Granulicella sibirica: one gene and its partner. Each later gene encodes a partner of the first gene's protein in a complex. Links are inferred from orthologs where the notes say so. Each region holds a gene or a part of one and is shown in the gene's direction. Other genes may lie near its edges.

What was found.
Region 2: the proteins of trxB (region 1) and trxA are in contact, whole or in part, in a crystal structure (PDB 1F6M), measured with the Escherichia coli proteins. The link is inferred for Granulicella sibirica from one-to-one orthologs.

What each region holds. Positions count from the first base shown.
Region 1 is NZ_RDSM01000003.1:70,318-85,133, reverse strand. What follows is about bases 10,293-13,235. They hold trxB (thioredoxin-disulfide reductase), read left to right. Parts: upstream 10,293-11,258; coding sequence 11,259-12,212; downstream 12,213-13,235. Other genes in these bases: GRAN_RS17210 (YggS family pyridoxal phosphate-dependent enzyme), read left to right, coding at 12,875-13,235; GRAN_RS17215 (GNAT family N-acetyltransferase), read left to right, coding at 12,254-12,868; GRAN_RS17225 (allantoinase), read right to left, coding at 10,967-11,167; GRAN_RS17230 (hypothetical protein), read left to right, coding at 10,340-10,567. Outside these bases: GRAN_RS17270 (Gfo/Idh/MocA family protein), read right to left, coding at 1-24; GRAN_RS17265 (two-component system sensor histidine kinase NtrB), read right to left, coding at 150-1,382; GRAN_RS17260 (hypothetical protein), read right to left, coding at 1,482-2,213; GRAN_RS17255 (hypothetical protein), read left to right, coding at 2,413-2,667; GRAN_RS17250 (NAD(P)/FAD-dependent oxidoreductase), read right to left, coding at 2,672-4,063; GRAN_RS17245 (IPT/TIG domain-containing protein), read right to left, coding at 4,299-8,402; GRAN_RS17240 (hypothetical protein), read right to left, coding at 8,389-9,135; GRAN_RS17235 (SDR family oxidoreductase), read right to left, coding at 9,251-10,243; more of GRAN_RS17210, read left to right, coding at 13,236-13,582; GRAN_RS17205 (hypothetical protein), read left to right, coding at 13,601-14,218; GRAN_RS17200 (glycoside hydrolase family 28 protein), read right to left, coding at 14,229-14,816.
Region 2 is NZ_RDSM01000002.1:1,244,777-1,259,522, reverse strand. Bases 7,205-10,077 are described here. They hold trxA (thioredoxin), read left to right. Parts: upstream 7,205-8,411; coding sequence 8,412-8,744; downstream 8,745-10,077. Other genes in these bases: GRAN_RS16100 (alpha/beta fold hydrolase), read left to right, coding at 9,277-9,975; GRAN_RS16110 (ankyrin repeat domain-containing protein), read right to left, coding at 7,205-8,243. Outside these bases: GRAN_RS16150 (UDP-N-acetylmuramate dehydrogenase), read left to right, coding at 1-707; GRAN_RS16145 (two-component system sensor histidine kinase NtrB), read right to left, coding at 728-1,840; GRAN_RS16140 (hypothetical protein), read right to left, coding at 1,867-2,346; GRAN_RS16135 (ATP-binding cassette domain-containing protein), read right to left, coding at 2,384-3,151; modB (molybdate ABC transporter permease subunit), read right to left, coding at 3,144-3,812; modA (molybdate ABC transporter substrate-binding protein), read right to left, coding at 3,833-4,510; thrC (threonine synthase), read left to right, coding at 4,645-6,075; thrB (homoserine kinase), read left to right, coding at 6,072-6,983; more of GRAN_RS16110, read right to left, coding at 7,134-7,204; GRAN_RS16095 (B12-binding domain-containing radical SAM protein), read left to right, coding at 10,177-11,847; GRAN_RS27050 (beta-propeller fold lactonase family protein), read right to left, coding at 11,818-12,228; GRAN_RS16085 (hypothetical protein), read left to right, coding at 12,251-12,976; GRAN_RS16080 (SRPBCC family protein), read right to left, coding at 13,214-13,741; GRAN_RS16075 (SRPBCC domain-containing protein), read right to left, coding at 13,787-14,251; GRAN_RS16070 (ArsR/SmtB family transcription factor), read right to left, coding at 14,251-14,586. UniProt on the Escherichia coli protein: Participates in various redox reactions through the reversible oxidation of its active center dithiol to a disulfide and catalyzes dithiol-disulfide exchange reactions.

The sequences.
Region 1 (14,816 bases):
ACCGGGTTTTACGTGAACTGCCATTGCGTTTCCCTCCGGGGGTTGGTCTGCGCTTTTACGCGCATGGTGGGTGGGACGCATGGGGCGCCAGAGGAGGATGTCCTTTCAGCGCGGGTATGCTTCACGCGCTGAAAACGAGGATTGGTTGCCTACTCGCGGGTGGGGAAAAAGAGCGCGAAGACAGTGCCGCTGCGGCCGGGGGTTTCGCTGCTGCGGACGCGGACCCAGCCCTGGTGGTTCCTGATGATTTCGAGGCTGACCCAAAGGCCGAGGCCGGTGCCGGTGGTGGGCTTGGTGGTGAAGAAGGCTTCGAAAAGGCCGCGCTGGGTGGCTTCGCTCATGCCGCAGCCGTTGTCGGCGACGATCACGCGGAGGCCGGGGCGGCCGGTCTTCCAGTCGCGCGTACAGCGGGTGCGGAGATGGATGTCGCCTTTGCCGCGGAGGGCGTCGAGGGCGTTGCCGAAGAGGTTGGCAAAGACCTGGCGCATGTCGCCGGCGAAGCAGACGATGGAGTCGTTCGAGGCGAACTTCCGTTGAACTTTGACCTGGAGGGTGGCGAGACGCCCCTGGAAGAGGCTGATGACGCTCTCGAGGATCTCGGTCATGCGGGTGGACTGGGCGTGGGTGGACTGCCGGTGGAACTTGAGCGTCTGGGTGACGATGTGGCTGACGCGCTGGAGTTCGCTGGCGGCGAGGGAGGCGTAGGTCTTCATGTCCGGGCCGGCGGCTTCAGAGTGCTCGATGAGGTAGAGGAGGTTGACGATGCTCTCGAGGGGATTGTTGATCTCGTGGGAGATGGAAGAGGCGAGGCGGCCGACGGCGGCGAGCTTTTCGGTGCGGGCGAGGGCGACCTCCTGCTTTTTGCGCTCGGTGATGTCCTGAAAGAAGATGGCGATGCCGGGGCCGACAGGGGCGACGTTGACGACGTACCAGCGCTGGCGCATGGAGTTGAAGTCTTCGAAGGTGATGGCGGTGCGGTCGCGCATGGACTGCTGGTAGCGCGGGTAGAAGGTGGTCTCGACGACGCCGGGGTAGACGTCGAGGAACATGCGGCCGGAGAGGTCTTCGCCGTCGGAGATGGTTCGGATGGCGGCTGCGTTCATATAGCGAATGATCCAGTGCTCGTCCATGACGAGCACTGCGTCGCGAGAGGCTTCGATGAGCTCGTGGACGAGCAGCGCCTGGCTTTCGCGGGCCTTGGCGGCGTGACGAAGGTCTTCAAGAGCGGACTCGGCGCGGGCGGCCTGAGTGAGCGCGGTGGCCTCGTGGACTTCAAGGAGATGGCGGAGGGTATGGACCTCGGAGCGCAGACGGAGGAGTTCGGCGGCGATGGGCTCCTCGCGCGGACGGTCGGGCGTTTCGTGTTCGCGCTCCGGTCTCAACGTAGGCCTCTCGGGGACTGCGCATTCCACTACTTCAACGTACGATGCTGCTTCGCTGGATTTGACCGCTTGAACGTAGTGGCTGATCGTCGACGAACGTCATGCGATGGAAAAGACGGGATGCGCTAGATGGCGCAGGAGCACTAGCTTGACGCCGAGGGCGAGAGTGCGGAAGAGGCTGGCAGTCTCCTGGCGGATGGGGACGATGGAGAAGAGAACGACGAAGAAGAGCTCCCCGGTGGGGAGGAGGCCTCCGAAGCCGAGCACGGAGCAGACGCCGTAGGGCTTTACGAATTCATTCTGCGAGGGGACGAAGGCGCTGTCGCGGGCACGCTCGACGTGAAAGACGTCGAGCGTGCGCCTTTCGAGTTCTTCGAGTTCTCCGGAGGCGGCTCCGATGAGATGCCCGGGTTCGAGACCCATCTGCTGGACGAGGCGGGCGATCATGGGAGCCTGATTGACCATCTCGGCAGTTGCCAGGGGGATTGCCTTGTGGCCGTTGGAGGCATGGCGAGAGTTCCACTCAGGCCGCAAGCCGCGTGTGGCGAGAAGTGTCAGGCAAGGCATCGCCTCGCTGGGGACCCCTCCGTGCATAGCGTGGGTGGCGGCTTCCCGGAGGTCTGGCGGAAGCTCGCCGAAGGTATGAGTCTTGAAACAGCGCACAAGGGCGCACGCTGATTCTCCGGAACCACGAACGCGGAAGGCCTCGTAGAGGAAGTCGACAACCTCGCAGGCGGCGTCTTCCATGCATGCACTATCCTGACCGAGCTCGCGGAGAAACTTGCCGGATTGCACCATCTCTGCGAGGCCGAAGTTTTCGAAGTCATACATGACCGTTGGATGCTCCCTGGAACGCTGATTCAGCCGTGAATCCTCATACAGCAGGCCGGCGAAGCGGTCCGATGAAGAGCTGGTGAATGTCGCCTAAACCACCTTAGCTAAGAAGTCTGAGCTTTACTTCTTTATCGAAAAGAGGAGATGATCCTGTTACGCTTTCCGCGTATCTCATAAACAACAAAAGGACTTCCCCGTGAGCGATGAAGTCGGGAGTGAGATCTCCGCTTCCAGGATGCCGTGTCCGAAGTGCGGGGCGGTGAAGGCCTATCGCAAGACCCGCAAGAACTTCGTACAGAAACACGTGCTGGGCTACTTCGGCCTCTTTCCGTGGGAGTGCGGGTCATGTCACCACCAGTACTACAGCAAGAATCGGGGGGATCGCAGGCGAGCGCGACCGGTCGAGAATCCATGGACCCCACGCGGACCGCAGCACCCTCCGGCAGCCTGAGCACTCAGTTTGCTTCGGGAGAGCCCAGGTCGAGGGGCTTGGTGGTGATGTCGCCGCGCATACCGTACACACCATCCTGCATATCCCAGCCGGGGAGTTCCTGAGACCCGGTAATCAAGCGTGCCCCGTCGTTGAAGAAGACGTAGGTCCAGGCCCACTCACGGAAGACGGAAAACCGGTTGCGGAAGCCGATGAGAAAGAAGATGTGCACGACCAGCCAGGTCATCCAGGCCGGGAATCCGCTCCAGTGCGCCTTGAACGGCCATTCGATCTTGGCGACGGCAGCTTTGCGGCCGATGGTCGCCATATCGCCCTTATCGAAGTAGCGGAAGTCCTTCTCCTTGATGGGACCGTCGGAGCCACGGTCCTTGCCCAGAAGCTTGCCGATGCGCTTCGCGACGTAATCCCCCATCTGCATCGCAGGTTGCGCGACGCCGGGAACCTGCTTGCCATCCTGTTCGACGTGGGCGAGGTCGCCGATGACATAAATCTCGGGGTGTCCTGCGGGGTTGAGGTGGCTATCGACAAGCACGCAACCCTTCTTGTCGGTCTCGACACCGAGCAGCTTGCCGAGGGGCGAGGCTTGGACACCTGCGGCCCACAGGGTGCAGACAGAATCAATCCTCTCCGTGCCCACCATCACGTAGCCTGGCTGAACATCGCTGACATGCATGCCCGTCTTGACCTTGACCCCGAGTGCATTGAGTTGCCGCATGGCGGCTTTGCGGAGATCTTCGGGGTAAGCGGCCAGGATGTTGGGAGATCCCTCAAGGATCATGACACTTGCCGAGGACGGATTGATGTGGCGAAAGTCCTTGCGCATGTAGAGCCGGGCAATGTCAGAGATTGCTCCGGCGAGCTCGACCCCGGTTGGGCCGCCGCCGATGATGATGAAGTTCAGGGCGGGGTGGCTTCCGGTCTCGAGCATCTGGCGCTCGGCCAGCTCGAAGGCGAGCAGAACGCGACGGCGAATCTCGACGGCGTCCTCGACGGTCTTCAGCCCCGGGGCGATCGCCGCCCATTCATCCTTGCCGAAGTAAGAATGCGTCGAACCGGTGGCGAGGACAAGGTAGTCATATTCGAGCCGCGCCCCGGAACGCAGGGTCACACGCTGTTCCTTGACGTCTATCTCGATTGCTTCGTCCATCAGGACGTCAATGTTTTTGTGCTCGCGAACAATAGACCGGATGGGCTGCGCGATATCCGCCGGGGAAAGCACGGCGAGGGCGACCTGGTAAAGCAGAGGCTGAAAGGTGTGGTGGTTCTTCCGGTCCACGAGCGTTACGTCGACTCCCATCTTGGCCAGCCCAAGCGCTGTATGAATCCCGCCGAAACCGCCTCCGATGACCACAACACGCTTCCGTACGCTACCTTCCATCGCCATCGATGACGCCATCGTTCGCAGCTCCTGTGATGCCTTCTGTAGCTTCATCTAATCAGATGCAGCGACGAGCCGCGCACACCATGCATTTTCAGGCCTTCCTTTCAGGGCATTTTTGACAGCGCGAGCGAAAGAAAGCCGTACAGTCCCCGTGGCGGCGACGAACTGCACGGCTTCGGCGACCTTCGACGGATTTACCGGCATGAGGCATGGAGACCGCCGGCGTCCGAAACGAGTGTCTCGAACCCGTCTACCGGAGCGAGAGTACGGCTGGGACGTCTGGCGGGGACGCGGCAAAGAAAGTTGACGTGATGGTCGTTCCGCCCGCAGTCGCGGTGAGAACGGCCGGACCGGCGGCGATGGGGATGACCTGGGTGGTGGCGATGCCAGTGGGATCGGCGTGGAGGACACAGGAGGCGCGTCCACAGGCGGTGAGAGTTGCATTCGTGGCAGTGACAGTCATGGGGACGCCCGCCGCGATCGTCGCGCCGTCCCCATACAGGATCTTGACCGAGAAGGGGGTGGAAGCGGCCTGGCCGATGGATGAGCCGTCCGGGGGGAGCGAAGTGACGGTGAGGATGTCGTTCGGGAGAGTGACGCCAGTAACGGTGCTCGTGACGGTGACGCCGCCCGCGATGGCGGTAAGAACGATGGGGCCGGCGAAGAGCGGGGTGACGGTGGTGGAGATCGTTCCGTTGGCGTCGGTGGTGAAGTAGCAGGCGGTGCCGCAGTTGGTGAGGCTCGCGGCGGGGGACTGGAGCTTGACGGAGATTCCGGTGGCCAGGGTGATGCGGTCGCCGAGGTAGACCTGCACCGTGAAGGGCGTTGGAGAGAGGAGGCCGACATAGGCTGCTCCGGTGGGGGCGGAGAGGATTTTGAGGTAATCGGGCGGCATGGCAAGGGCCTGGAAGGAGGCCGAGGCGGAGGCACTGCCCGATGCGAGCTGGAAGGTGACGATGCCGGGAGAGTGCGGAGTGACGATCGCCGAGATGGTGCCGGAGGCGTCGGCGGTGAGGACGCAGGAAGAGGCCCCGGCGCATGTGGAGAGACCGGCCAGGGTCGCCGAGATGCTGACCGCAGCCCCGGCTATGGGCGTCACACCGTCGGCGCGCAGCACCTGAGCCCGGAACGGAATGGCCGCGGGGACGCCAACGTAGACGAGAGTGGCGGGCTGGGAGAGGATGCGTATCCAGTTCGCCGAGGAGGTGAACGCGACGGCGATCGACCCGCCTCCCGCGGAGGCTTTCAGGGAGATCGTTCCGAGAATGGTGGGAGTCACGGTGGTCGAGATCATGCCCTGGGCGTCCGTGGTGATGGAGCAAGTGGCCGCTCCACATGCTCCCAGTTGACCGCCGGTAGCTGTCACGGTTGCGGGGACGCCGGGGGCGGGTGTGATCCCATCGCCGAGAAGAACCTGGAAGGCGAAGGGGATGGCTGCCGGGGTGCCGACGGTGGTTCCGTTGCCTGGGATCGAGACGAGGTGGACCGTCTCCGGGGGGACGGCCTGCGCGGTGAAGGAGGCCGGGAGGGTGCTGCCGCCGGCGGTTGCCGAGAGACTGATTGTCCCGGGAGTGGTTGGAGCGACGGTTGTCGACACGGAGCCGGTGGAGTCGGCGGTGAGGGTGCAGGTGGATAGGCCACAGGCACCGAGGGTCGCCTGAGTCGCCGATATCTTCACGGTGACGCCGGAGGCGGGGGTAAGGGCGTCGCCGAGAAGAACCTTAACCCCGAACGGCGATGCGGCGGGGGTTCCGACATAGGCGCCGTTTGCGGGAACGGACGTGACGCGGAGGATGTCCGGAGGCAGGGCGAGGGCACCGAAGGAGGCGGAAAGAGTTCCACCCCCGGCTGTGGCCTGGAGCGAGATAGTGCCCGCAGCCGAGGGGATGACGGTGGTGGAGATCATGCCGGCAGGGCTGGTGATCAGTCTGCAGGATGACAAGCCCGCGCATGCGCCGAGGGTGGCTCCCATGGCTGAGACGGCTGTGGTGAGGCCGATGGCGGGGGTAACGCCGTCGGGAAGAGTGACGCGGACGGCGAAAGGGGCTGAGGCGGGAATTCCTGCATAGATTGGGGACGATGGCAGGGAGAGGAGTTGGAGGGTGTCCGGAATGATGGTTGCGGAGACGAAGGATGCGGTTACGGAGGCTGTGTCGACCGAGGCGAGGAGGTTTATGGTTCCGATCGTAGTGGGGGTAACGCTGGTGAGGATGCTGCCAGTGTTGTCCGTGGTCAGCACGCAGGTGGGAATGGCTCCGCAGGCTCCGAGGGTGGCGTTGGTTGCGGAGACGGTGACGCCGACGCCGGATGCCGGGGTGCTACTGTCGGCGAGGAGGACGCGCACGGCGAAGGCCGCGGCTGCGGGAACGCCTATATAGGCTCCGCTGGCTGGAGAAGAGACTACCGTGAGGACGTCCGGCAGGGCGGTCGAGCCGTAGGTGAGGGCGGCGGTCATGGTGGTCTCGCCGCCGGTCGACAGGTCCGTGACGGCGACGTCGGCGGTTTGTGCGCTGGTCATGGCTGGGGCGATGGCTACGATCGAGGTCGGAGACCAGCTCAGAACCTGGGCAGCTGCGCCGTTGATCGTCACGGCGTTCCCGGAGCGGAAGCCTATGCCAGAGATAGTGACCTGGCCTCCGTTGAGAGGGACCTGGGTCGGCGTGATCGAGTCCGCGTAGAGGACACGCGCGGTGTAGGCGTAGTCGGGACGGCCGTCTCCGCGCATATCGCCGAGGCCCAGGCGGAGGAGGCGGGTTGCTGGATTTGCCACGGTCAGGGCGGTCAGGCCGGGAGTCGCGGTGTTCATGGAGGCGGCTACGGAACCGACCGACGGCGGGGTTCCGGGCGCGTCCGCGCTGGCCCAGAGGCCGATGACGGGCTGCACCTTTCCGGCGGTGGGGATGCCCTGGTCATCGAGCGCCATCACCTCGACGGTCAGCGTTCGCCCGGCCTGCACTGCGAATCCGGACCAGGCGGTGTGGCCGTAGCCGCAGAGCGTTCCGGCCCATTCTCCGTTCGGGACGACATCGGTTGGGGCTGTCTCGGCGCCGTCGGAGCCCGGGGTGCATGCTCCCGCTCCGCTAGTGGCGACGAGCGTCTTCGACGCATACGACGCCCTGCCGACGACGCCGTAGGTTACCGTCAGCGGCTCTCCGGAGGGCGTTACCTGCGATTCGGTGTAGGGGCCGACGGCATACTGGCCCGTATAGAGGGGATTCACCGGCTCGGTCGTCACAATCATGTTGTTCCACACCTCGCCCGTGGGAATCGGGATCCAGGCGAGGTCGAAGGTTCCTTCCATCTGGTAAGGCCAGCCGAAGCTCTCCGCGAGGGACGTTCCCTTGGGCGTGACCGGGTTTCCTCCAATCCTCTGGAAGCGATAGCCGGAGACGGAACTCTCGAGGTCGTAGGCGTCCGTGGTATTCGTTGGCGGGTGGAAGCGTCGCACGAGTACGTTCACGCCCTGCATACCTTGTCCGTTGGCGAAGTTGATCGAGCCGGTCACGAACCCGGCGACGGAATAGGCGGGGATCTTGCCGTTTCCGGTGGTGCCACTCGGGTAGACGGTGGCGATGGAGGCGAGGTCGTCCGGACGCAGGGTAAACGGCTGCGGCAGGCATTGATAGGCGTAGGGTCCGCAGAGGAGGTCGATGGGGTGCATCAGGGGCCAGTTGAGCTCTTCCGCGTTCGAGGCCTGCGGCGATCCGGTGAAGACGTTGTCGTTGGTCTGCGACCAGGCCAGTCCAAGCACGCGGCCAAAGGCGCGGACAAGCCTGTACTTCATCTCGAGCTGCAATTCGGGGTCGGGACCGGTGCATCGGCCGTTCAGAACGAGAAGGGCATGCTGGATGAGGTTCGACGGGGCGATGCTGTCGACGCTCTCGGTGACGGCGGCCTGACGGCAGTTGCCGGGGTCGCTGGCACCGCTGCCGAGGAGAAGGTCGGTCACGGAGCCGTCGCTGTCGTAGATCACGGCGATCTGGATGGCTGCGCTGTTCGAGGGTTGCACGTCGGCGGGAAAGACGAGGCCGCTCGAGCCGAAAGAGACGTTCGCGCTGCTGACATGCTCGGCCAGCGTGCCACCCTGCGCGAGGACGATGCTCGATACGCTGACGTTCCATACGCCGGCGGCGTCGGCGACCAGGGCATCCGCGGCGGCGTGGTTGACCGAGGCGCTGAGGTCGCCGGGATCGGTGAAGTAGAGGGGGCTGGTGGTGAACCAGACGACGGGCTTGCCGTCGGAGTTGGCGAAGTACGGCCTGCCCGAAGACCAGCGCGGACCGCCCGCGAACGCTGTCGCCGTGACCGTCACGGTCAGCCAGATGGCCCAGACGGCTGTCCTAGTGAGCCGCATGGAGAGATTCCTGCCAGATGAGCAGCATGCCGAGGACCTGACCTAGTTCCGGCTGAAGATTGGTGGCGGGCTCCGGAGTTGACACTCCGCCAAGCGCGAACCCGGTGGCTACCCGCGACAGCGCGGGCGATATGGAGTTTGTCGAGCGCAGGGTTTTCGCCTGGAGCCAACGCAGATCGACGCGACTGACCGTGTTCTGCACGGGCATGACAGCCTTCGCGGCTTTCGCAGCGTGCGCCTGCACGCCCTGCGCGATGCGCGCCGAGGGTGAGACGAGGTCCCCGCCGGTGACGGGGATCGCGCCATCGAGACCGTCGACCGGAGAACTCAGGCCACCTGGCCCCGGAGAGCGCAGAAGCATGAGCCGTCTCTGACCGACCTCGAAGCGCGGCCCATCGCGCCAGAGCCCGGCCCACTCGCGCACGATGTAGGTCGACCCCGCCGCCGGCCCTGAGACGGCCTGTTCGACGCGAAACTCGACCTCGACTACGCCTGCTGCCGCGTTGCCGGCCTGCTCCCCGGGGTTGGGCAGACGCACAGAGGTGACGGTACCAGCGAAGATAATGGCCGCACGGCTGGTCATCTCCTGCAGGACCCCCGCGACGGTCGTTGCCGGAGCCGGGTAGACCGGAGTTGCATCCGATGGAAGGCGTGGGAGTTCCTGCTGAGACTGGAGCGCTGTCGTAAGCCCAAGACCAGCCACAGCGATCAGGACAAGCCGCAAACGTTCCACGCCGCACCTCCGTCTCTTCTTTGTCGTCAGAAGAAACTTCGGTAACGGCGTGTGACTCGTTTTGAAACAGCGCTCAAGTTCTCAGCGGAATGGCCGATGAACCCGATCCTTATTGCTATGGTTGACCGTCGCCTCCACCGGCTCCATAGATATTGCCAGTGGTGTAGGAGGCGTCCTGGGATGCGAGCTGGACGTAGATGGAGGCGAGTTCGGCGGGCTGGCCAGCGCGGCCGAGAGGGTATTTGCCTCCGAAGTTGCGCCAGTGCTCTTCGGTTGCGCCGCCTGAGATCTGGAGAGGGGTATAGATCGGACCCGGCGCGACCCCGTTGACACGGACACCCCTGGGGCCGAACTGCTTGGCGAGCGATTTGACGAAGTTCATGGTCGCGGCCTTGGTCTGGGCGTAGTCGTAGAGGTTGGCGGCGGGATCGTAGGCCTGCTCGGAGGTCGTGGCGATGATCGCGGAGCCCGGCTTGAGATGCGGCAGGGCCGCGCGAATGATCCAGAACGGCGCGTACATGTTGGTCTTGATGGTCCAGTCGAAAAGCTCCGTCGTCATGTCGAGGATGGACTCCATCTGGTGCTGACGAGCCGCGTTCGAGACGACGATGTCGAGACCGCCAAGTTCCGAGACGGCCTGGGAGACGAGCTTGAGGCAGAAGACCTCCTCGCGGAGGTCGCCGGGAATCAGGACGGCCTTACGACCCGCCTTGCGGATAAGCTCGGCCACCTGTTGTGCGTCGGGCTCCTCGCTTGGGAAGTAGTTGATGGCGACATCGGCTCCCTCGCGGGCATAGGCGATGGCGGCGGCGCGGCCCATGCCGGAGTCGCCGCCGGTGATGAGGGCCTTGCGGTTGAGCAGTCGGCCGGAACCCTTGTAGCTGGTCTCGCCGTGATCGGGCGGAGGCGTCATCTTGCTTGCGAGCCCAGGCCAGGGCTGGAACGGGCTTGTGTAAGGAGGCTTGGGGTACTTGCTCGTCGGGTCGGCGACGGGCTGTGCGGTAGAGGCTTGTGCCTGCGCCGCGGAGGGGATGGCGGCGGCGGCAAGGCCCGCGCCCAGCGTGCCTACCAGGGTGCGGCGGGAGATGGTGTTATCGGATGAAGACATGAGGGTCCCAGACGTGCATTTCTTTCGCAGAGGTAGCCAGATCGTCTCTTGCAGGCGGTAGTCGGTTGGATGCGACTTCGGCTCTCGGTGAGGGGTATGGAGCTGCATGGTACGGGACCGCAGGCCGAAATTCAGCGGATTACAAGCAATTTCTTCAGGCTCGTCAAAACGGAACTGATGGAGAAGCGCTATCTGCTAGGGGCTCCGAGGCCCGGTTTAGAGCAGAAACTTGCCGACGCACTGAAACGAATGCTCTCCGGTGATCACAATCTTTTGATCACAGAGCGCCCGGTGAAGGATCGACCCGCATCCGGACGCGTTTAACTGCCCTCGGCCGAACGGAATCGGGAGCAGTCGGAGAAGCCAATGGAAAACGACATTTCTATCGCCATATTGACCGTTGCGCTGCTTACCCTGGTTTTTCTGTGGGCCTTTCTTTGTGATTGCATCAGAATTCGTCGATTTCGAGCGCTCGGCGGTGAGAACACCTCCAAGCAAAAAGCTAAGGTGGCTACTTCAACTGAGGGATTGCGGCGAACTCCGGACGGCACCCGAGTATGAGAGCCCGGCTCGGTCATCTCAGCCCTTCGGCGACGCTCGCATCGTCGACACGTCCGGACTCAAGAGCCAACGCGTAGATGGTCGAGCGATCGTCCAATACCTGACTTTCAAGGACTGATCGTTTAAACCTCCGTCGCTGGTCTCCCAGCCATTCACCCTCGCCTAAATCTCCGGGTAGAAATCGAAGAACGCGTCGATGCTGAGGCGAAGCTGTGCCTCGATCTGTTCACGGCTGCCCTCGAGGATGTGCATCGTTACATGCGCCTCGTTGCCGTTCTTCAATGCCAGCGTGGCATCTCCCACCGAGGAAACCTCATCCGCCGGCAGCAATCGCATTCCGTAAACCAAAGTCAGATTCGCCATAACCTATTGTCCCATTGGGAATAGCCTTCAGGTGCGTTTGGGCGGGTTGAATCCTTTTTGCTGGTGCCGCATTTACACTAATGGTGCCACTATGCCTGATTCTTCCGTTCGCGATACCGTTATCCTCGGCTCCGGCTGCTCCGGCCTGACAGCCGCCATTTACGCCGGCCGCTCCAACCTCAAGCCTCTCGTTCTCGAGGGCCACGAGCCCGGTGGGCAGCTTTCGATCACGACGCTGGTCGAGAACTTTCCTGGCTGGCCCGAAGGTATCCAGGGACCCGAGCTGATCGAGAATATGAAGAAGCAGGCAGAGCGTTTTGGCGCCGAGCTTTCGATGGCGCACCTGGTTTCGGCCGACCTGACGAAGTACCCGATCGAGCTGAACCTGGGCAAGGAGATCGTCAAGACGCGGACGCTGATTATCGCTTCGGGCGCGTCGGCGCGCTGGCTGAACCTGCCATCCGAGCAAGCGCTCATTGGCCATGGCGTGAGCTCGTGCGCTACGTGCGATGGGTTTTTCTCGCGCGGCAAAGAGATCGCCGTCATCGGTGGCGGGGATTCCGCCATGGAAGAGGCGCTGTTTCTGACGCGCTTCGCCTCGAAGGTGACGCTGATCAACCGCACGGGCAAGTTCCGCGCGTCGCCGATCATGCTGGAGCGCGCGATGGCTCATCCGCAGATCGAGTTCCTCTCGAACACGGTCGTCGAAGAGGTGCTCGGCGTCGAGGAGAAGGACGTGAAGGGGCTGCGGATTCGCAACACCGTCACCGGGGTCGAGTCGATCCTGCCAATCTCGTTCATGTTTCTCGGCATCGGGCATATCCCGAACGCCGGGATGTTCTCCGGGCAGATGGATCTGGATGAAGATGGCTACATTCTCGCCCACGACGACGTGTACACGACGCTGAACGGCGAGGTGCTCAAGGGCGTCTTCGCCTGCGGGGACATCAAGGACCGGAAGTACCGGCAGGCGATCACGGCCGCAGGGTCGGGATGCATGGCGGCGCTTGAGGTGGAGAAGTTTCTGGAAGAGCACGGGCGCTAAGGCTCTTTCTCGCGCTGGAGCCGGTGCGTTAGCGTATTTGCATGGAAGGTTTCGCGCCACGAGCCCGGGAGTTCATCCCTACGCCCCTGATCGAGACTGAGCGGCTTTTGCTGCGGCCGCTTGAGCTTGCGGATGCGGCGCAGGCTCAGCCGCTCTTCGCTCGATGGGAGATCGTTCGGCTGCTGAATGACGTGGTTCCCTGGCCCTTCCCGCGCGACGGGGTCGAGACCTTCTATAGGGAGAAGGCGCTCCCCGCGATGGCACGCGGCGAGGAGTGGCACTGGACGATCCGTACTCGGCCTCATCCGGAGGGGCTTATCGGCATGATTTCGCTGAAGTCGGAGGAATCCCGGCATGCCAGCAACCGGGGCTTCTGGATCGGGTTGCCATGGCAGGGGAATGGGTACGCGACAGAGGCATCGCGGGCAGTGACAGCCTTCTGGTTCGAGACGCTGGGCTTCCCTACCCTCACGGTGCCAAAGGCTACACAAAACATCGCCTCGCGGAAGATCTCCGAGCACTCCGGGATGCGGTTGATCCGGACCGAGCCGCATGGGTTCGTCTGCGGACAGCTTCCCGCCGACATCTGGCAGATCACCCGGGAGGAGTGGCTGGCGCTGCCGGGAAACGCGAATACCGGCAAAACCGTAGACTAGGCAGGAATGTCCATTGCAGAGAATCTCTCGCGTATCCAGAACCAGATAGCCGATGCCTGCGCGCGGGCGCATCGCTCGCCGGCAGACGTAGCCCTGATGGCGGTGTCGAAGGTCCATCCGGTTGAGGTCGTGCTCGAGGCGTATGAGGCCGGGCTTCGGCTCTTCGGCGAGAACCGCGTGCAGGAGTGGCAATCGAAGGCTCCGGCTGCAGCACACCTGGAGGGGCTGGAAGTCCACCTCATCGGGCCGCTGCAGAGTAATAAGTCCGCGAAGGCCGCGGAGCTCTTTCAGGCTGTCGATACGGTCGATTCGTTGAAGATCGGTCAGAGGTTGAATGCGGCCGCCGAGGCGCTCGGTAAGATGATTCCTGTGCATATCGAGGTCAAGCTCAGCCACGAGGAGTCGAAGCACGGAATCGCTCCGGAAGAGCTTCCCGGTCTTCTCGCTTCACTGTCCGAGCTGAAGCACCTGGCTTTGGCCGGCTTGATGACCGTTCCGCCGTGGTCGGAAGAGCCCGAAACGGCTCGGCCTTACTTTCAACGCCTTCGTCAGCTTCGAGATGAGAACGTTTCGATGTACGCGGAGCTCACCGGACTCTCGATGGGAATGTCCGGCGACTTTGCCGTAGCCATCGCCGAAGGCAGTACCTGCATCCGAATTGGTACCGCATTGTTTGGAAGGCGCGTGTATTCTGCTTTGAACCAGGATCGATAATTTTCGCGGAGGTGATCTATGGGACGTGAAGCTGTCTGTACCTGTCAGTGGGGAGAGATGAAGGGGCAGGTGACCGCGCTCCTCGAGGCACGCGAACTGATCCTTGGGGGAGGTTCGATTACAGGTGAGAAGCGCCGCAAGATTCCGATCGCCAACATGCGCGAAATTCACCTGGAAGGGCCAGCGGCGGATCGGCTGAGCTTTCAAGTCGGGGACGAGACCGTCACGTTAAGCTTAGGAGCGGATCAGGCGAAGCGTTGGGAGGCGGCGCTGCTGAAACCCGCGCCAACCCTTGCTCAGAAACTTGGCATCACGGCGGCTATGAAGGTCCGTGCGCTGGGCAACATGGAGGATCCCGAACTGGCGGAAGCGGTAGCGAGCGCCGGGAAGATCACGAAGAATCATCCGGACCTCACGCTGGCTCGCGTCGACTCCAGGGAAGATCTCATGCAGGTGATCAAACATACCCACCCGAATCAGGTTCCGTTGTGGGTGATCTATCCCAAAGGCCGACCGAAGGCCATCAGTGAGGCGTTCGTGCGTGAGACTCTGCGCGCGCTCGGCCTGACCGATACCAAGGTTGCTTCGGTCTCGCCGACACTGACGGCGCTCCGCTTCCATCCGCGAAACGCTTAGGCGCGTTCACTTATTTCGTTATATCGAAGACTGCGTTGGGCGCTACTGAGATCGCTTTCCCGTCCTGCGATGTGATCGACACATCCTCTGCGGAGACCTGCGCGAACATCACAATCATGCCCTTCTGCGCGGCTATCCTAATGTGCTTCAGCACGACGCTCTTCACGGGCGACTCCGGGAGACCAACGATATAACCGGCGTTTTTCGCCCCGGTCGCCGTGACGTTCTCGATGGTGAAGTCGTGGAAGAAGGGCGTGAGGCGCCCTATCGGCGCGCTCGGCACCTCGCCCTCGGGAGCGACCTTCGGGTAGTACTCGCTGATGAGAATCGGCGTCGTCACGTCCTCCATGGTGATGTCTTTGAAGGTCATGGCGTAGATCTGCGCGCCGCGATCGCGGTTCGACTTGATCCGGATGCCCTGGTCGGTGCCCTTGAAGTGGATTCGCTCGGCGTGGATATTGTTCGCACCTCCTGCAAGCTCGCTTCCGATCGAAAGACCGTGCCCGTGCTCGAAGACGCAGTCGGTGATCGAGATATCGTGGCTCGGCGAGTCCGGACCGGGCGAGTCGATGACGCCGCTCTTGATCGCAATGTTGTC
Region 2 (14,746 bases), on another replicon or contig:
CAGGACTGGTCGGAGGCTCGCCGATCCAGAATATCGGGGCCTACGGCCAAGAGGTCTCACAGACGATTCATGCGGTGAGGGCATGGGATCGGGAGCGGAAAGAGTTCGTCAGCCTGAGCCGCGACGACTGCCGGTTCGCCTATCGCGAAAGCCTCTTCAACACCACGCATCGCAATCACTACATCGTCACATCGGCCACTTTCGCGCTCGATCCCGCCGCGAAGCCGAACCTCAGCTACGCCGATCTGCGTAACTACTTCGCCGACATGGCAAATCCGCCGACGGCTCTCGGGGTGTACAACGCCGTCCGCGAGATTCGCCACGGCAAGGGCATGCTTCTAGTCGAGGGAGAGCAGGACTGCCGGAGCGCCGGTAGCTTCTTCAAGAACCCGATCGTGCCGCCACAAGCCCTCGGTCCCATTGCCGCCGCGCTTTCGATCGCGGAGTCCACCATCCCTCGATATCCTGCACCGAATGGGAACATCAAGCTTCCGGCTGCGTGGCTTCTGGATCAGGCTGGTTTTCACAAGTCGTACAGCCTGGGTGAAGCGGGCATCTCGTCCCGTCACACGTTGGCCCTGATCAATCGCGGCCGCGCAGCCTACGCCGACATCGCGGGTCTGCGGGAACGCATTGTGGGCACGATCAAGGATCGCTTCCACATCACGTTGGAACAAGAGCCCGTCGAGCCCGTCTCCGGCGCTTAGGGTAACGTCAGCCTTGCTCGCTAAACCGCGCCGTCCGGCAGGAACAAGGCAAATACCGTTCCGTGTGTCGTTCCCGCAGGCTTTTCGGGCTGATCCTCGCGGCTGCGCACACCCAGGCGTCCGTTTTCTTTCACGACCAGCTCCTGCGTAATCCAGAGCCCGAGACCTGTTCCCATGATGCCCTTTGTTGTAAAGAACGGCTCGAAGATGCGGGATTGCGTCGCGGAACTCATGCCGACGCCGGTGTCGGCAACGGTGAGACGGACGCCGGTGCGGCCAGTGGCAAAGTCTGTTGCACCCCGGACGCGGACACGGAGGCGGCCGCCTACGCGCATCACGTCGATGGCGTTGCCGACGAGATTGTTCAATGCCTGCCTTAGCTCCCCCTCCAGGCAAACCAGCTCCACTCGATCCCGGTATTCGCGCACAACTTCAACGTTCGAGTTGACTAGCTTGCCGGCATAGAGCGCGAGTACGGAGTCCATCAGCCCCGGGATGTCCACCCGTTGCCGAGATGTGGATTGTTTGAAGAAGCGGAGGGTCTGGGTGGCGATCTGGCTCACGCGTGCGAGCTCCTGCTGCGCGAGAAGAGCGAACTGCCGGGCCTGCTCGGCATCCTGATGGACGGTCTGCTCGATGAGATACAGGAGGTTCACGACTGATTCGAGCGGGTTGTTGATCTCGTGAGCGATGCTCGAGGCGAGCCGTCCGACGGCTGCAAGCTTCTCGCTCTGCAGCAAGGCAGCCTCGGCGCGGCGCTGTTCGGTGATGTCGCAGCCATAGACAATCACACCCAGAACCGTGCCGTCCGCGTCGCGATGCGGCAGGTGGGTGACTGAAAGCGTGCGGTAGCCGTCGACAGAGATCATGCGCGGCTCAAGGTACTGAATCTCCCCGGTGAGCGCGGCGCGAAGATGCCGGGCGACATTTTCGAAGGCCGGGCCGGTGACGTCGGAGACGAGCTGCCCGACGATCTGCTGCTCGGGCCGCCCAAAGCGCTCCACGTACATCTGATTCGCGGCGAGATAGCGCAGATCGGCATCGACGTAGGCCACGTACGCGGGCAGGAGATCGTTGATCGCGCGGATAAGCTCTGGGGAGGGTGCCGCGAAAGTTGGGGGCGGAACGTTCACTACCTACCAATGATAAAACCGCCACATCACTTTGGATGATCCACGCGGGAGTCAACCTGACGTCTTTGTCCCGTATGGAGGCGAACGGTTTGCCCGGGTTGGGCGAGAACTCTGTAAATCGCCATATGGTTATCGGTCGTGAGTGGCTGCGGGTCGGAGACGACTTGCCACCCATCGGGGAGAGGTTGATCGAGAACGAAGGCGACAGGGTGGTCCGTGAAGTCATGGAGCAGGTACTCGCTCTCTTTGATTTCGTAGACAACCTTGGTCATGACGCCATTCTTCAGGTTTTCCTCTGGCTGCATCGTGTCGAATTTGCTTTCCTGATGACAGATGTTCGCATTCTTGAAGTAAATCGGTTTCCCGTCAGCCGTGCTCAAGTGGTAGATGTGGCAGTTTCCCGTGATGTGCACTTCCTCAAGAGCGTAAGCGTGAAGCGTCTCCTGCGGGTGCGCTTGCGGCAAGAGGAAGAGCAGCGATAAAGCGACCTTCATTGGAGTTCGCATGGAACCTCTCAGTGTCTGGAGCATCCCAGGCAGGATCTCAGAAATCGCGATCGGCTGATGATCGCTTTGGCAGGGCTTCAGCGTCCAACAGCCCGAGCAGCCGCTCGCGCTCCGCCCGCAGAACATCATGCGGCGAGCCCTGGGCCGCAACGCGCCCGCCCTCCATCCGGATCACCTCGTCCGCAAGTGAGAAGACCTCGCCGATATCGTGCGTGACGTGCAGGACAGGAATGCTTCTGCTCCGCAGCCAAGCCCTGAGGTCGAACGTGATTGCGTCGCGCAGGGCGACATCGAGCCCGGTAAATGGTTCATCCAGCAGAAGCGCTCTAGCCCCGCCTGCCGCCAGCGCACGCGCAAGCGACACACGCTGACGCTCACCGCCCGAGAGGTTCCCGGGCATCTTTTTCAGAAGATGCTCGATCCGGCAGATCCGCAGGATTTCTGAGAGCTCACTCTTATCGGCGGAAGTCATGCCGTACGTTACGTTTTCCGAGACTGTCTTATGCGGAAAGAGCGCGGACTGCTGACCGACGAAGCGAATGTTGCGCTCGTGAGGCGGAACGAATACTCCGGTTGCCGTATCGGTCAGTCTGACCTGCGGTTCTTGAGACACGAATGCGCTCACCACGCGCCCTCCATCCGGCTTGACCAATCCTGCGATCACGCGCAGCACCGTGCTCTTTCCCGCGCCGGATGGGGCGAAGAGAGATGTCCACGGCTTGGCGAGCGTGAAGGCCACATCGAGGTCAAGCACCCCGATTCGGTGGCGCAGCGCAACCTCCAGGCGATGAACGATCTCAGACAAGCTCGCCGCCTGAACGGCGCGGCCGGGCATAGAGAGCCACGAGACCCGCGAACGCGACGAGCAGAAGGACGAGCGCGGTCCGGTTCGCATCCGCGTATTGACCATCCTGCACCTGGTCGTAGAGCGCGATCGACATCGTCCGGGTGGCTCCGGGGATATTGCCGCCAAGCATCAGCACGACCCCGAACTCTCCGACGGTGTGGGTGAAGGCGAGCACCGCGGCCGTCACCACTGACCGTTTCGCGAGCGGAAGCGTGATGCCGAGAAATACACGTACCGGCGAGGCTCCAAGGGTGCTCGCCACCTCTCCGAACTCACGATCAATCGCGCTGAAGCCGGCGACCATCGGCTGAACCGCGAACGGGAGGCTATACAGCATCGACCCAACCACAAGTCCCGTGAAACTGAATGCCAAAGGATGGCCAATCAGGTGAATCAACGCCCTCCCTAAGCCCGTCAAAGGACCGAGATCGACCAATAGATAGAAGCCGAGCACCGTAGGCGGGAGGACAAGTGGAAGACCCACGATCGCCTGCACCCCGGCCCGTGCCCAACCGCCGCCACGCGCCAGCCACCATGCAAGGGGAAGCCCGAGGAGCATCAGGAGAGTGGTCGTCGTCGCGGCGAGCCGAACCGTCAGCTCAACAGTCTGCCAATCCATAGCAGGAGTGTACTTCGCGGCTACTTCACCGGTTCGAGGCCGAAGTCCGTCAGCTTGTTCTGCACCTCGGGCGAGCGGATGAACTCGAGGAACGCTTCGCCTCCCGCGCGATTCGGCCCATTCTTCATCACGACGCCATATTGCAGAATCTCTGGATAGACGGTCGGCACGCGGATGTAATTGCCGACGTCCGCCATCGCCTTCGAACTCGCCAGCGTCAGCGAGATGAGCCCGAGTTGGGCATTACCCGAGACGACGAACTGTGCCGTCTGCGCGACGTTCTCCGCGACCACAAGCCTCGGTGTGACCTGCGGCAGGATCTTCAGCTTATCGAGCGCAGCATAGCCTGCACGGCCAAATGGCGCATGGAACTGGTCCGCGATCGCTACCTTCGTAACGCGCGGGTCGGTCAGTTCCTCCATGTGCAGCGGGTTCAGCGGAGAGTCCTTGCGGGCGAAGAGCACAAGCGTCCCCTTGGCGTACTGCAGGGGGGCAGCCGTCGCGAGTCCTGCAGCGACAACCTTCTCCGGGAAGACGAAGTCCGCGCCAAGAAAGACATCGAACGGAGCGCCGTTGATGATCTGCTGCGCGAGCGTCGCCGAAGAGCCAAAGGACACCGTCAGCTTCGTCCCCGTCTTCTGTTCGAACGCGTACGCGAACGCCGGCATCACTGGCTGGAGGTCGGCTGCGGCCGCCACGTGCACCGTTGGCTTCTCCTGCGCCTGCAACCTGCCCTCGAGCAAAAGACCGGTAAAAAGACCGCAAAACATACAAACCGCAGCCCCGAGCTTGGGAACAGCCCGGCGGGTACGGTAACCTAGAGCCTGACACCATGAGTTCAGCACATCTATTACGATGCACCAACTGCGGCGATGAGATCGCCGGAAAGCATGCCGCAAGCGATTTTCGCTGCCTGCACTGCGGCGGCCTGTTTGAGGTCTTCTACCCGTGGTCGCCCCGGGGAACCTCCGCCAAGGACGATACTCCGCCGACGCCGAACACCGGTGGCCCGATCAATCCTGCCGCCCGCCTCCCAAACCCGTCCGCCTTGCGCTTCCTCTGGGAGGAGCGCCGCACGTCGACGATGGCGGTGGATCAATCCGGCGTCTGGCGCTTTCGCGACCTTCTTCCGATCCTCGACGATCCCAACCGTGCCGTCACCCTGCGCGAGGGCAACACTCCCCTCTACGACCTGCCGCGCAACGCCCGCGCGCTCGGCCTTGACTTCCTCCTCGCCAAGCATCAGGGCATGAACCCCACGGGCTCCTTTAAGGACACCGGCATGACCGCCGCGCTCTCCGTTGCCCGCGAGCGCGGCTTCGAGTGGGTCGCGTGCGCCTCGACCGGCAACACCTCCGCCGCCATGGCCGCCTTTGCCGCCCGCGCCGGGCTCCGGTCCATCGTCTTCATCCCCGAGGGCAAGATCGCCTGGGGCAAGCTCTCGCAGTCCATGGACTACGGCGCCCTCACCGTCCAGCTCCGCACCGATTTTGACGGCTGCGTCCGCATCCTGACCGACCTCGTCAAGCGTTTTCCGATCTATCTGCTGAATTCCGTCAACCCGTACCGCCTCGAAGGTCAGAAGACTCCCGCCTTCGAGATGGCCGAGCAGATGGATTGGCAGGTTCCTGAGCACATCATCGTGCCCGGCGGAAACCTCGCCAACTCCGCGGCGCTTGGCAAAGGCTTCGCCGAGATGCATCACCTCGGCCTGATCAACCGCGTCCCGACCATCTCCGTCATCCAGGCAGAGGGCGCGAACCCGCTCTGGCGCACGATGCAGGAGAACGACGGCAGGGAACTCGTTTCCGTCACCGCCGAGACCCGCGCCTCCGCCATCCGCATCGGTTCGCCGGCCTCGTGGCAGAAGTCGGTGAAGGTCATCCGCTCTACCGGCGGGTGGGTCGAGCAGGTCTCCGAGCAGGAGATCGCGCTCGCCAAAGCCCAGATCGGTGCCGAGGGGATCGGCTGCGAGCCTGCCTCAGCGGTCACGCTCGCGGGTCTTAGGAAGCTTGTCGCCCAGGGCAAGATCCACGCGGAACAGCGCGTCGTCCTTATCCTCACAGGCCATACCCTCAAAGACTCCGACTACACGATCAACTATCACCGCGACGAACTCTTCACCGAAGCCGAGCGGTCCGCGATGTCGTCCGCCGAAAAAGCTGAGCAGGAGTCCTTCCGCAAGCCGCCGATCGTGCTCGATCCCGACCCGGGCACCGTACTCCGCACGCTCGAAGCCCACATGGAGTTGCACCCCGCCTGAGACCGCCGATCAAACTCCGCCTCCCTGCCACTTCCGCGAATCTTGGTCCCGGCTTCGACGCCCTCGGCCTGGCGATGTCGCTGTATCTGAACATCGAAGCCGGGGAAGCCGTCGAGACCAGCATCCAGGCTACGGGGCGCAATCCTGATTTGGCCGCGTCGCTCGAGCGAAACCTCATCCTCACCACCTACCGCGAAGTCCTCGCGGCCCAGGGCAAATTCGCCCCTCACCTCTCACTCAAGGTTCATAACGAGATCCCGCTTGGCATGGGTTGCGGATCTTCGGCCGCTGCGCTCCTGGCCGGAGTCCACCTTGCCAACCACTTCGGCGATCTCGGCTGGACGCCCGCCCAGGTGATGACCGAAGCCTGCCTGCGCGAAGGCCATCCCGACAACGTCGCCGCCTGCGCCCTCGGCGGCATGACCACATCCTGCCAGCAGGGAAGCGAGATCCTCACCGCTACCTGCGGCCTCGATCTTCCGTGGCGTCTCCTGCTCGCTCTCCCAGGCGCAAGCCTCGCCACCGAAAAAGCTCGCGCCCTCCTGCCCGACAGCTATTCCCGCGCCGATGCCGTCGCCAACATCCAGCGATCGTCGCTTCTGGTCGCCGCCTTCGCGCTCAACCGCCCAGATCTCCTCCATATCGCCATGCGGGATCGCATCCACCAGCCCTATCGAAGCGAAGCCTGCCCGCTTCTGCCCCGGCTTCTCCCCTTGCTCGCCGCTGCGGATGCCCCTGCCGGAATCTGGGGTGCGGCACTCAGCGGCGCTGGCCCGTCAGTCCTTCTCATCCTCGATCCGGAGGCCCCGACCGGTCCGGTAGAAGAGTGCGTTCGGCAAGCCGCCGAGGACTCCTCCCTTGAACTTGTTCAGACGACGATCTCGGTACCCGCTGAAGTAACTTATTAGTTCGACTTATCAGGTTACCTAAGAATTCTTTACATATATCCCTGCAAAGAATAACTTTCTGCTTGTGGACAGTTCTGGGGAGGACTGCTACGCCGCCCGTTGATCTCCATTTGAGAGGTCCGGGCGTTCTCTCTTTAAACCAGTAAGCTGTCATTTACCTCTTGCAAGTAGTTGGCGGGCGGATCGGTACCGCCCGTGGTTCGTGTCCCCCGCGTCTGCTTCTTCCAGGTAGCTGAGCGCGGTCCTACCCTGCACGTCCCGCTTCGTCGGGTCAGCTCCTGCCTGTATTAGCGCCGCGATCACACCGGGAACCTCGGGACGCTTCGCCGCCAGTATCAGAGGGGTCACCCCGCGCAGATCCGCCGCGTTTACGTCGACTCCTGCTGCCGTCAGAATCCGGATCTTCCCAGCCGGATCGTCGTTCGACGATACTGCGGCTGCAAGCACCGTCTCCGCAGCGTTCGACTTGCGGGCAGGATCGGCTCGCGCATCGAGCAGCATGCGGACCGCCGTCGTCGTTCCTGCTTGCGCCGCGTACATGAGCGCGTTCCACCCGCTGCTGTCGGTCGCGTTGCGATCGAGCGACGTATCCGCGAGCATCTCCGCCAGTTCACCCGTTCCCCGGCGCGAAGCCGCCACCCGCATCAGCCGGGTCACGCCAGCCTTCGGCGACATCGTATCGACGGCAAGATGATCCGCTCCGAACAACTCCCTCTCCGGAGTCCCGTGCCTCCATCGATGCGTGTCCGCCTCGCGGTCGACATCGAGATCCACCGCCCGCAGCCATCCCGGTGCCGCTTCGCCTGTGTCTTCGACACGCCTCACGTGCCCGGCGATGGAGATCGTGGTCACGATCGTTCCCGCCCCAGGGCCAATTTGCGCATACTTCGTACACAGCGCCCAGAATCCGAGATCCGCTGCCCGCTGGATCAGAGCCCGCGCCTCGTCGCTGCTCATCGCCCCGGACGCGCTCCCGTGGAGTTCAACCAGCTTCCTGCCAGTCCACTGCACGCTTCCGTCGCCGCCGACCCTCACTTTGTAAGCTGGGCAAAGCCCATCGCATCCGCTGCGTTCCATCTCGATCGAGTCCGACGCACCCGCGATCGCTTCGCCCGTGGCCGGCGGAACCGGTGCCGGGCAGCCCTCACGCACGATCCGTGAAGGCTGGGGTCGTCCTCCCGTCGAAGCCCTCTGGGCTTCCGCCAGGCCCAAAGCAGCCGCCAAAAGGCACACGAGACGCGCGATCGTCGAACTCCTCACATGCTCCCCCGGTAGGTTTCATTATGTATTGACGAGCGGCGGACCCAAACCTGGCTGCCCGGATATGCACATTCCGGGCAATTTGAACCCATATCACTTCGATATGCATCTACTATTAGGAAGCAATCAAGGCTGCCCGAGATACGGATGAGCAGCAGGAGGATTCAAATGGCTGGACAGTTTGTAACCGAAGTGAGCGATGCGTCCTTTGAAAAAGAGGTTCTGCAGTCCGAGCAGCCCGTGCTCGTCGATTTCTGGGCAGCGTGGTGCGGACCATGTCGCGCGCTCGCGCCGGTGGTAGACCAGGTTGCCACGCAGTATAACGGCAAGCTCCGCGTCATGAAGATGGACGTCGATTCGAATACGGCAACGCCGGCTCGTTACGGCATCCGCGGCATTCCCGCGCTTATCCTCTTCAAGGGCGGCCAGGTCGCCGACAACATCGTCGGCTTCGTCCCTAAGGACACGATCGACAAATCGATTGAAAAGGTTCTCGCCTAACCAGGCACGCAGGACATTTTGAGATCGGCCCGGTGAGGGAATCTGCTCACCGGGCCTTTCCGTGTTTGTTTTCGATCGATCGAGCTGATTCTTTCCCACGATGCACATGTGCCTTTGCGCCGAAGTGATGCGCAGCGGAAGTGTAGCTCCGGCTCCAACATCGGAAGAGGGTTTCGAGCATGCGGGCCACTTCTCCAGGTGCGTTCCGTTCTGCGGTGGGTGTTGCGCCGTGAGCTTTTCGCAACAGCCCTTAGAAAAGGGCAAGAAGCGTCAGAGCGCAGCAGGATCTGGTAACGACGCCTCCATCCAGCCTGATCCAATTGGCATGAGCGCAGCCTTCAGGTTTGGTCCTCGCAGAGAGTTTCCTGCCGTTGTGACTCAAGACAAAACTAGGCACGTATGTGGCCGCGAGCACACGACTTTCGTTGCTCTGAGCCTCCTCGTGTCCGTGGAGAAGAACAACATGCGCCAAATGTGGAAGCGGGTCCTAACGCTCCTTGTCCTTAGCATTCTGCTCACCGGAGAAACACTCATGTCCCAGACACCCCAGGTAAAGAACATCGTTCTCGTTCACGGCGCCTTCGCAGACGGATCAAGCTGGTCCAAGGTGATCCCTCTGCTCCAGGCAAAGGGATACAAGGTCACCTCTGTGCAGATCCCGCTCACCTCTTTTCAGGATGACGTTGCCGCAACCAAGCGCGCGATAGCCGCGCAGGATGGCCCGGTCACCCTCGTCGGCCACTCATATGGCGGCGTCGTCATCACGGAAGCGGGCAATGATTCCAAAGTCGTCGGCCTCGTCTATGTTGCGGCGTTCGCTCCGGACGCGGGCCAGTCCATCGTCGATATCAGCAAGGCCTTCCCGAAGCCCATCGGTCTGGAGAAGCTTGCTCCGCAGCCCGAAGGCTTCCTACTCCTCTCCCCGGACGGCATCGAGACCGGCTTCGCGCAGGATCTGAGCAAGGAAGAGAAGGCTCTTCTCATTGCCGTTCAAAGCCAGACACACGGATCGATCTTTGCGGCGCAACCCACGCAGGCTGCCTGGCACAGCAAGCCGTCGTGGTACATCGTCGCAAGCAACGACCACATGATTGCTCCTGAGCAGGAAGCAAGCATGGCGAAGCAACTCAAGGCCACAACAACCACACTTCCCTCGAGCCACGTGGTGATGTTGTCGCACCCGAAGGAAGTCGCCAAGGTGATCGAAGACGCTGCCGCCGGTGTAAAGTAGTCGCGAGAAGGTGCTGGCGAACGCGGTCCACTCACGCTCCGCGTTCGCCAGCGCGGCTCACTTTCAAACTCCACTCCAGGCCAGCTGCGCCGATTCATGGTACCTTCAGGGACTACGAGCACAGTTGATGCAAGCTCAGTCCTCCGCTCTCACCAGCACGCCGTTTGAAGTTGACTGAATTGTCCGCGCCGGAGACTAACGATGCTCGCCCCTGTGAAGGATCCGTTCCAGCAACTCCCCTCCATTAGCAACGATATTTCAGCGAAGCAGTTCGAACCCCTCGGCCAGGCGGTGAAGGCCTTGATGGTATGGCCGCGCTTCCCACCATCGTTCTGGGGCTTCGAGGGAGTGCTCGAGATGGTGCCTGAGAAGTCCGTCATGCCGCCGCTCGGCCTGATCACCGTGGCTGCGCTCTGTCCTTCCTCTTGGAGCATCCGCCTGCTCGACTTATCGTTCGAAGAACTGCGTGAGGAGGATCTCCTTTGGGCCGACCTCGTCATGGTGAGCTCGATGCAGGCGCAGCGTACCGACACGCTCGACGTCCTCTCCCGCGCTCGCGATCTCGGTCGCAGAACCTTTATCGGAGGCCCGTGGGCCAGCAGCGAACCCGAGTTCCTGAAGACGCGGGCCGACCACGTCTTTGTCGGCGAGGCGGAAGAGGTGTTTGCGGAGATCGCATACCAACTCGAACTGGGCACAGCGCAGTCCATCTACCGGGTCAAGGACAAGCCTGATATGTCGGTGAGTCCCGTACCCCGCTTCGACCTGCTGCACATGAACAAGTACACCTCGATGTCGGTGCAGTTCTCGCGCGGGTGCCCGTTCCAATGCGAGTTCTGCGACATCATTACGATCTACGGCCGACGCCCCCGCGCCAAGCCGCCTGAAAAACTGATCGCGGAACTCGACGCTCTGCATGCTCTCGGTTGGCGTAACGAGGTTTTCATCGTAGACGACAACTTCATCGGCAATCACAAGCTCGCGCTCCAACTCACGCACTCACTCGCTGCCTGGCAAGAACGAACGAAGCGTGTCATCTCGTTCTACACCGAGGCGTCCATCGACCTGGCGGACAAGCCTGAGTTGCTCGCCTCCATGGTCGAAGCGAACTTCATGTACGTCTTTCTCGGCATCGAAACTCCATCGGCCGAGGCTCTGAAAGGCTCGTCAAAGTTCCAGAACCTGCGCGGCGACCTCGTCACCCAGGTCAGCAAGATCCGCGAAAGCGGCCTCTGGGTCCTTGCTGGCTTCATTGTCGGCTTTGACTCCGATGATGAGACGATCTTCGAGCGGCAGCTCCAGTTCATCGATAAGACCGCCATCACCTGGGCGATGGCCGGCGTCTTACAAGCTCCTCCCACGACAGCGCTCTTCGATCGGATGAAGCGCGAGGGACGCCTGATCGAAGACAGCACGGCCACGACGAACTTCAGCCCGCCGAACTTCAAGACTGTGCTTCCGCTTCCGGTTCTACTGCGCGGTTTGAACACTCTGCTGACCGGCCTCTACACCCCTGAGAATTACTTCGGCCGGGCTATGCGCTCGCTCGAATCGTGGCAACCACGTCCTGCGCAGAAGCCACCGGAGCTGCCCCTGCTTTACAACCTGCGTGTCTTCGTTCAGTCGATGTGGCAGCAGGGCGTCTGCTCGAACTATCGCCTGGCCTACTGGAGGTTCCTCGTCACGGCGATTCGCAAGTGGGCAATGCAGCCGGCCAAGATGTGGCTTGCCTTTATGGTCCTGCTTTCGGCGAATCACTTCCTGAAGTATGCCCGATCGGTCGCGGAAGATCTGGAAGAGCAATGCCAGATGCTCGAAGACGCAGAGCCGTATCCTCAGGGGTTAGTTGTTGCCGTGGAAAGCCCGAGTTGAGTCCGAGCATTCGAAGCTGGTGACAGGTCGGGCCCTTGTGTTCCCGGTTCCTAAGTTCAGTTTCCGCTTTCGTGACCCAAAAGGCCGAGTAAGCGTTAGTTGCTTCAGCCTCTGTTTTGAGGAACGAGCGGCACTGGAAGCGTCCCAGAGAGGGCTGCTTCGAGTGCCGACTCCAGCGATGGAACTCTTACGGCAAGAAGACCAGTCTGCTTTTCCTGACTCTGCATCGATGCGGTATGAGGTGGCATTGTCACTGCGCTGCTTGCAGGAATTACGAAAGCGACCGGCGGGGTCGACTGCAATCTCTCGGGGTAGTCTCCGCAGGCTCGAGAAGAAGAGACTTTGGGGACCGTGAGCGTCCGTGGTTATGCTTAGCCGCATAGCTTCTATAAGGAGGGACGCAATGCTGAAGGCTTCAACGCGGAGGATTGGCTGGATTTTGATGGCTGCAACTTGTGGGGCGGCCTTTGGGCAACGGACGGGTACGGAGAGCAAGGGGGTGACTGAGCGGAGGGCTCAAGCGACCGCGCTGCGTGATTCGTTCGTGAAGGCTACTGTGGCCGCTGGGATGAGTTGTCCTATCGCGCCGCCGAAGATTGTGGTGGAGGATGTGCCTGGCTATGCGAGCTATGATTCCGCGACAAACACCTTGAAGACAGGTGCGTGGGAGCAGCTCACCGATGACGAGAAGAGCAGGTTTTTCGGCATGCTTGGGCCGGGAACTACGGAAGATGCGGCGCGGGCAGAGTTTGAGATTGGAGCGAATCACTGGGTGTTTGTGCGGGAACTGGAAAGCTGGTGGCTGGCTTGTCGCAAGGTTTCCGAGATGGGCAGCGCCTATGCGTTCGAGTCTGGCGTGAATCGCGTAGAAGCGGCGTATTGGCGGCAGCAGAACGCGTCGGTCATTGAGCACATGCGTGGGGTGTTCCAGATCATGCAGAAGAACGTGCCGAGTCCGGTGCCGGTTGGAGAAGGCGTGGAGGCCTACTACGATGCGCGCTATCCCGACAAGTTCAAGGGGCCTCCAGAATATCTCTGGTTTCAGGCGAGGATGTGCCTAGCTGTATTTGATGAAAAGCCGAGTCCCACCTTTGCGCAGGCATTGAAGGACATGTCCTCCTCGAAATAGCTTTATGGGATTGGTGACTTGCTCTGGAGTACGACTTGCATCCGCCTCGGGCTGCATGCAATTAGCGTACGAAGAGTCCCGCTAGACGCTCTTCCCATCAATTGCTGACGGCTGGCAAGAAGCGGCTCGTGGCTACCTGCCTTCTGTCGCAAGGAGATTGCGCCAGCGCCTGGCCTGACCGATCATCTGCGGCCTTGGGGACTGACCCGGTGTTCGTCAAGGAGGAGAAGACGTTTTTCAGAGCACCGATTGAAGTTTGTCAAACTGCTGAGCCCAGCCAACCTTCGAGAAGACGTACACGATGAGGGGAACGCCCACTTCACTAACCGTGACCTTGGTCTTACCTGCAGAGTCACTGAAGTCAACGATGACGACGATCTCGTCAGGCCAATGCCCAGGAACCGAGACACGTGTTCCGGGGATGATTCTTCCACGCTCGTCAGAGAATGACATGGTTGACACGATTTTCCGGTTTGGGACGACTTCCCGGTACGTTCCCGTGTTCCAAGATATCTTTCCCTTCGCGGATTTCATCGCCCAAAGATAGCTGCCACCCTCATGCAGATCATTCCGGATGACGAGACCTGTGTAGCCCTTCGGGCCCCACCATTTCTGAATCGAGTCCGCATCGGTCCAGACCCGCCACACCTCCGCCTCAGGGGCGTCGAAAGAATGCTCCGCGCGGACGGTCGTGTGGAGATTCCATGCACCGACCACGACCAGCAGCAATAGCACTGCAACACTGCCCGATACTTTGTAAATCATGAGAACCTCCCTTATCCGGCGTTGACATTCCCATCAGTGGCGGGACTAGAGCATTCCTTCTAGCCGGATATAGCTCGCTTCCATTCCGCCTTCCATCCCGGTTGCGAGCATCGCCGTGCGCGTCTGAGAGTCGGGCAGGGTCATCCGCATGGTCATCAGCGTTCCAGCGCCGTCGGCTTCGAATAGCGTTTCGATATGGTTGTCCGGCTTGGGATCCGGCAGGTGCATGCGCTCGATATGCACAATCCTGTTGTACGGTTTCAGCTCCAGGTACTCTCCAGTGATGTGAAATGTATTGCCTTTGCCATTTGTCCACTCGTAACGAAACTTCCCGCCGACTTTTGCCTCATTGATACAGACCGGCATTGTCCAACCTTCCGGGCCCAGCAACCATTTCTGAAGGATGGCCGGATCGGTATGGGCGCGGTATATAGCTTCTGGAGACGCATCGAAGCGTCTTGTCACAAGCACGTGGGTGTCACCCTCGGTTTTCAGCATCAGTTTGCTCATCACTCTTTTCCTTTCTTGTGTGTCTCCACACCCGCCAGAACTTCGTCGAGTCGACTGTAATTTGCTTCGAGAGCTTTTCGCAGCCTGGCGAGCCATTGATCCATCTCTTCGATACCTGCTCTTGCCAGCCGCCGAGGGCGCTTCTTGCCCTCGATTCGACGGACGATGAGGCCTGCATCTTCGAGGACCTTGAGGTGTTGGGAAATTGCGGGTTGCGTCATCTCGAACGGCTCTGCCAACTCGTTCACGGAGGCCTCCCCTGCGGCAAGGCGCGCAAGGATTGCGCGACGCGTTGGGTCGGCTAAAGCGGCGAATGTAGCATCAAGACTTTGCATAAGCATATATTTATATAAGTAATGGCTTACGTGTCAAGTCGAGTTCGAAGCGACCGCTTCGAATCATGCGTGGAGACGCCGGTCACTGCGGCTGAAGAGTTCTCCCGTCTCAGAGCAGAGGCTTGAATTGTGAGTGGCATCGAGGATGCGAGCTTCTTCA